Regions from separate parts of the Planococcus sp. SSTMD024 genome, predicted to be linked through region 2. Evidence: riboswitches for the same ligand, from Rfam matches in the RefSeq annotation. Region 2 holds a riboswitch; the other holds the start of a gene.

Region 1 (3,414 bases), on a different contig from region 2:
AGGGAGATGGCGGCTTCTGCCGGCTTCAGCGAGTCTTTCGGCCAGGTTGAATCCGTCGGCATCCGGCAGCTTCGCATCCACTAACACCATCTGCGGATGGATTGTGTAAAATAGTTCCGTGCCTTTTTGGCCATCCAGCGCGATGACGACAGGAATGCCTTTAGGCTCCAATATCTCTTTGAGCTTCGTGGCGAATTCGGCATCGGAATCGATAACCAATACGAGGGCTTCTTCATTTGAAGCTCTGCTTTTGGGCGTTTCCAACTCCGTCTCTTTCTCGTTTGCAGCCTCTTCCGCTGTAAAATAATTTCGGAACGAAGACATGAATCCCTGAAGCGAATCGACAGCCAGCAACTCACTGCTCTGTTCAGAGAACGCATCCAGCTTGCTTGCGCAAAAGTCGGATAGCTCCATCATGCCGATCGTTCCCGCGGTCCCTTTCATCGTGTGCAAAAATCGATAGACTTCACGCTCTTGTACAGTTTCTTGAGCTGCCCACTTCGAGAAATCCCGTTCCATGCGATTGGCGAGCAAAGCTTTGTAATCTGTTTGGGCCAATTTCTTTCACCTTCCTTAAAAGAATCTCTCAAGACATCTGGGAAAATGATGTGCCAAGAGCTGGTATATGACGAAAAGCATTCCTTAATATGTCATTTAAATAGTTAAATAGATAATATTTTCCACTTCTAGAATACCATCATTCGCCCTGTTAGTAAGGTATTTACTATTCGAATTGCGGTATTTTGAAAATCCGCTATCCGTGGAAAAAATAAAAAGACACTTCCAAAAATCAGGAAAAGTGTCCGGTCTTGTCATGGTTTAAGCGTCATCCAGCTGCCGACATGGTGGACAGCAATTCCTCCGTAAGCGGGGTGTCCTGAGTAATGAGCGGCCACTTCAGCCAATTGCGCATTCATGAACACTTCGCCTTCTTCGGCAAAAGTGATGATGCTGCCCTCGTCGGTCACGCCTGTTTCTACGCCGACTACTACAAATTTGCCGTATTTTTCGGCCATGGCGATTTCGTTTTTGACGATGTCGATGATCATCGGCGCGGAATCCCGGTAAGCCATCAATGTTACCCCGTCCGTATTGGCAATGACCCATTCGGCCAATAATCCGTTGCCGAACGTATTCTTGTAAGTGATTTCGTCAAACCAGAATGGCATGTCGGCTTCAAGGGGCAAGTTCAGCTGCGCAGAGCTCACCGCGGCTCTTTGCAAAAGCGATTGATAAGACTTCACCGTAGCAGCGCGGTTCGAATTCCAGCCGCTGTATAAATAAGGCTCCACATCCAAATGGATGCCATCAAACTCTGCCTGCTTTATCGATCCGCTTTGGTAAGTGCCCAGCCAGTTCATCAACATGTTCTGGTTCATATAGCCTTTTGGCGCAACCCAAGACGGCGCTCCGTCGAGTGCGAATACGGCTATGCCGCGTTCGTGCGCTTGTGTGACAAAGCTGCGGTACGTATTTTTGGGAATGTCGCGGTCGATCTGAACATATACTTTATTGACGTTTTTATTTTCGAGAAAAGCGAGCACTGCTCCTTCATCTTCCACGAACATCCACGGATTCCATAGCCAAGTGGCACGGGTATCAGGCGCATCGCCGCTTGCCTGTGCGTTTTCTGCCTGGCTGAACGCCAGCATAAGTGACATCGCGAACATCAACATCGCCGCTTTCTTCAACATATTCTTTTCCTCCATTCTGTCAGCCAAGGCCCACAGAATGGATGCCTGGCAACCTGACGACCGTGCACTGCTAAAGCAGTGGGTAGGCTCATGGCTTTGCGTCCTTCCTTTTCAGGTAAGTTTGCCTTTTACAGTTTTTTCATTATTATAATTCCAGTATGTTGCATTAAAATAGTATCTATTTACCTATTAAAGCTTTTACATGAAACTTATCGAGAAATTAGAGCTTGTATCATGCCAAGTCCTTTCCATTAAAGAATTATATCCATGAGTTCCTGTTATTCATCATTACCCATAAATTGTTAGGCAAAGCATTTTTCAACACTTTGCAGGCTGGAACACAGAGAAAGGAGGGGGCGTAAAAAAACCTTTCCGATTGCTTGTGCATTGCAAAGTGCCACTTGACGATTACGGAATTTGATTTTTAGTAAGATGCAGCGTTACGTATCATGAATTCAATGGTAATCCAACAAAAAAATTCACTATAGCTAAAAATCGGGTTATTTTTCTGAATAATCGGGTAACTAAGGTTATATTATTTATATGTAGTTCTTTACTATTAGATAAACGCTAAATTGTATAGTTTATGCAAGGAAATTAGATTTGTTTTTATTTAAAATTTTTCCATTTAACGCATGAGCATCTAAGTAGACGTCAAAAACTTTCACCCGATGCACGCTTCCTCAAAAATCACCCTTCGCATTACGCCATCCCTACATAGTTTGAGGCAACAACTGTATACATATTTCTTCAACCAAATTATCGATAGCTCCAAACCTTACAAACAAATCGAAGCGACAAATACAAAATGCGGGCATCCTGCAGACGCCACGTTTTTGCATGCATAAATTGAAGGGAGGTTCTCAGTACTGTTCCCAACGGACAAGCAGCCCATCCGCCGGTGCTACTCACTTTGTAAAGGGAATTGAATACGAAACGAGGAACAGGAGGGACAAAGATGTCTACAGAACGTTTAGTCAAGGAGTTCAAGGAGCTTGTTCGAATTGACTCGGAATCGTTCGCTGAAGGGCCGTTCCAAAAAGAACTGATCCGGCGTTTTAAAGAACTCGGATTGGACATTTGGGAAGATGACACGATGGCGCAGACAGGCTTAGGCGCCAATAATTTTATTGCCCGTCTTGACGGCGAGGCTTCAATCGAGCCGTTATTTTTCTCTGCACACATCGACACGGTCACTCCGGGACAGGGGATTCAGCCGATCGAAACGGGCGGGCGCGTCGAATCGGACCAGACGACCATTTTAGGGGCGGATGACAAGGCCGGCATCGCAATCATGCTCGAGCTGATCAAGAGGTTGAAAGAGCGCAACGTCCGGCATGGCCCACTGGAATTTATTTTGACACCTGGTGAAGAGGTCGGCTTGCTTGGAGTGAAGGCAGTGGATATGGATCAAGTGCATGCGAAGTACGGATATGTGCTGGATAATGGCGGTCCGGTCGGCGGCATCATCACGGCGAGTCCGACGATGCACCGCCTCAACATCCGCGTTTTGGGGCGTGCAGCTCATGCGGGACTGGAGCCGGAAAAAGGAATATCCGCCATTGAAGTCGCGGCGCGCGCGATTGCACGGATGAAGCTTGGGCGGATCGACGAAGAGACGACGGCCAATATTGGCCAAATACATGGCGGCACGGCGATGAACATTGTCATGGACCAGTTGGATCTCGTCGCGGAAGTCCGTTCCCTGAATCATCGGAAA
Region 2 (3,414 bases):
ATCGGCAGATTCGGCACCGACTTGCTGACCAAATGGTATAAGCCGTTGATTTGTTTTTGGTCCAGATTCAAGCTGCCATCGCCTTTGATGACAATCGATGCGGTCGACACTTGCTCTTCATCGGTCAACCAAACATTTTCTTTTGGCAAGGTGATCATGACGTTGGCATCGGTCACCCCCGAAATTTGTTTCACCAAATACGCGAGTTCGTTTTGCATCGCGTCGCGTTCGACAACATCAAAATGGCGGTCGGTCATGCCAAGCCCCATGTTTTCACTGAATATGCCGTACGTGACATTGCCGTTTTTGGGCAAGCCTTCTGCCGCTAAACTCACTTTCAAGCCGGCGACTTGTTCTTCGGGAACGGAAATCGTCGAACCGTCCGTCGACACTTCGACCGGAATTCCTTGGCTTTCGATCGCTGCCTTGATTTCGCCCGCTTCCGCTGGGTCCAAATTGGAATACAAGGGCGACATATCGGATTGGCTATTGAAGAAAACAAAAAGCCCCAAAGCAAGCAAAGTGATGAAAAAGGACGCGGCCATCAGCCATTTGGTCGCTTTTGATAAACTGCCCCAGGACTCTTTTGTTTTGGTTTTATAGGTTTCGAACTTTTCTTTCATTGATCGCACACCTTAGTTTTTTTCATACTTGCATTCTCATCACTTCTTGGTACGCTTCCACCACTTTATTGCGCACTTGCATCGTCATTTGCAGCGACAAGCTCGCTTTTTGCGACGCAATCATCACTTCATGGACATCTTTCACTTCACCCGTCAGCAACTGGTCCGTCTTTTTATCAGATACATTTTGTGCCGCGCTGACTTCTTTCAACGCATTTTTGAAAACATCCCCGAACCCTGTCGCTTGCGGCTCCGGCTGCATTTTTTCCAGGAATTGATTTTGCAGAAACGGTGTCTGCAGCTGTGCAATTTTCTCCATGCTGCCCCTCCTTAACTAAACTTCGTTACTTCCCGATTTCGAGTGCTTTCATGAACATGCTTTTCGAAGCGTTCATCGCCGTGACGTTCGCTTCATAGGAACGTGTCGCCGACATCAAATCGACCATTTCCTTAATCGGATCCACATTCGACGTGCGGACATACCCTTCCGCATCGGCATCCGGATGTTCCGGATCGTAAGTGACTGGAAACGGCGTCGCATCTTCCCGGATGGCGCTCGCTTTAACGCCTGCCCCGGCCCCTTTATTTTCCATGGCGGCCGTTAATTGCTTGGCGAAAGGTGATGCGCCGGCGGTCGACAATTCCACGGTCTTGCGGCGGTACGGCACCCATTCCCCGTTGACCAATTCGGCACGGTTCGTATTGGCATTGGCGATATTCGAAGACACGACATCCATCCGCAAACGGTTGGCGGTTAATCCGGACGCGCTAATATTCAGACCATTAAACAAAGACATGCGTTTTATCTCCCTTCATTGATGACCGAACGCAAGCTCGAGAACTTGCCGTTGACCCGCTCTGTAACGGCGTTATACCATAACTGGTTTTTCGCCAGTTCCGCCATTTCAAAATCCATGTCGACATTATTGCCATTCGGCGTCATTTTCGTATTGTGGTTGACCGTCACTGGCGTTGCCCCCGCCCCGCTCTGGAACTCCAAATGGCGTACATCAGTGCGGTAACTATTCATACGCGAAGCGCTCGCCTGCTCCATTGCCTGCTGAAAATTCACTTGCTTGCTTTTATAGTTCGCCGTATCGACATTGGCGATATTGCCGGCATGGACACGCTGTTTCAATGTCGAAGTCGACAAGGCCTGCTCCATTTTTTGAATGCTTGATGGAAAGATATTCATCATTTTTCTCCCCCGTCCCGAATTTGACCAAATAAAAAACCCACTTTGAAAAAGGTGGATTTGAGACAAATCTACCATCTTTCGGCGGCTCGGCGATCATGTGTCTTAGACAGTTAGACCCGTAGCTTTGCGTCCTTAACTTTCGTATAAGTTTGCTATTATCGTCATGATATGGGTATATTTTTCTTTAAACTCGTCTTTTCGAATCATTTTTAGTCTTTACTACCTCGGTATAGTATCATGCTTTTTTTATTTTGGCTATTTTATTTTATAAAAAAATTCTACTATTTTTTCCATTTAATCTACGGTTTTCTGTTAAAATAGGGATATGACAATGAAATTATAGTCTATAAGACTATATTTTAAGGAGTGAATAGGTAATATGTTCCGAGGATTATACACAGCCACTTCAGGAATGATGTCTCAAAACAGAAGTCAACAAATATTGACAAATAATCTATCAAATTCCAATACTCCCGGATTTAAGACAGACGAAGCAGCGATTCGCTCGTTTCCACAGCAATTGATTAAAGCGCAGAATGCCAATCAGCCTGCGCCGATCGGCCGGCTTTCCACTGGTGTTTACGTGCAGGAAGCGATTCCTTCCTTTTTGCAAGGGCCGATACGCGAAACGGGCAATGCGACCGATTTCGCTTTGGTCAATGATAATTTGCCGCTAGACGATGAAACCGGCGAACGCGGAACTTTATTGTTTGCGGTTGAAACAGAAGAAGGCGACGTCCGCTATACGCGCAACGGGCAATTCACGGTCGACGCGGAAGGATTCCTTGCGACCAGTTTCGGGCAGCGTGTGCTCGGTGACAACCTCCAGCCGCTGCAAGTCGGCGATGGCGAATTTTCTGTCCAAACGAACGGCGAACTCACGCGTTCGGATGGCGTAGGTGCCGGAAGCATCTGGATCGGGGCAACGGATGAACCGGAACAATTGATCAAGCAAGGCCATAACTTGCTTGCGTGGGCAGGAGACGATGCAGGCGCCCCGGCACTGGCCGGTGACGCCGAGCGTTTCGTCAAGCAAGGCTTCATCGAACAGTCGAATGTCGATTTGACCCGCACGATGACCGACATGATGACCGCTTACCGCGGATTCGAATCCAACCAAAAAGTGATCCAGGCCTATGACCGCAGCATGGAAAAAGCGGTCAACGAAATCGGCCGGGTCTGATAAGGAGCCAAGCATATGAACATCCAAATGAATGCAGCGAGCAGCTCGATGCGCGAACTGCAGAAAAAAATCGACATGATTGCCAATAATGTCGCCAACGTCAATACGACCGGCTATAAAAAACAAGAAGCCAATTTTGCGGACGCGTTGCTCCATAGCGTGAATAAGCAAGCCGGGCCTGCCAATGAAATCGGCCGGAGCACGCCGAACGGGCTGCGCATCGGCGGGGGCACACTGTTATCCGATGCCATCACCCGCCATTCGCTCGGGCAGATGCAGGAAACGGGCCGCGAACTGGACTTTGCGATCGATTCCCCGAATAGCTATTTCCGCGTTTCCAATGAGGATGGCGTTTATTACACCCGAAATGGATCGTTCCAAGCCGAGCCGATTCCAGGCAGCGGCCGCTT

What was found. A riboswitch is a leader RNA that binds a small molecule or an ion and turns the genes downstream of it on or off. The one in region 2 is predicted to bind cyclic di-GMP.
Region 1: another riboswitch for cyclic di-GMP. It lies ahead of AB9R92_RS10100 (amidase); the one in region 2 lies ahead of flgB (flagellar basal body rod protein FlgB).

The regions. Positions count from the first base shown of each region.
Region 1 covers NZ_JBGGNS010000022.1:258,554-261,967, forward strand. Annotated here, with positions in the region: gene AB9R92_RS10095 (diguanylate cyclase) at 1-558, opposite strand, end outside; gene AB9R92_RS10100 (amidase) at 813-1,694, opposite strand; cyclic di-GMP riboswitch class I at 1,739-1,830, opposite strand; gene AB9R92_RS10105 (M20/M25/M40 family metallo-hydrolase) at 2,653-3,414, shown strand, end outside.
Region 2 covers NZ_JBGGNS010000020.1:51,110-54,523, reverse strand. Annotated here, with positions in the region: gene fliF (flagellar basal-body MS-ring/collar protein FliF) at 1-623, opposite strand, end outside; gene fliE (flagellar hook-basal body complex protein FliE) at 646-942, opposite strand; gene flgC (flagellar basal body rod protein FlgC) at 968-1,420, opposite strand; gene flgB (flagellar basal body rod protein FlgB) at 1,426-1,821, opposite strand; cyclic di-GMP riboswitch class I at 1,899-1,985, opposite strand; gene AB9R92_RS06040 (flagellar hook-basal body protein) at 2,201-3,004, shown strand; gene AB9R92_RS06035 (flagellar hook-basal body protein) at 3,020-3,414, shown strand, end outside.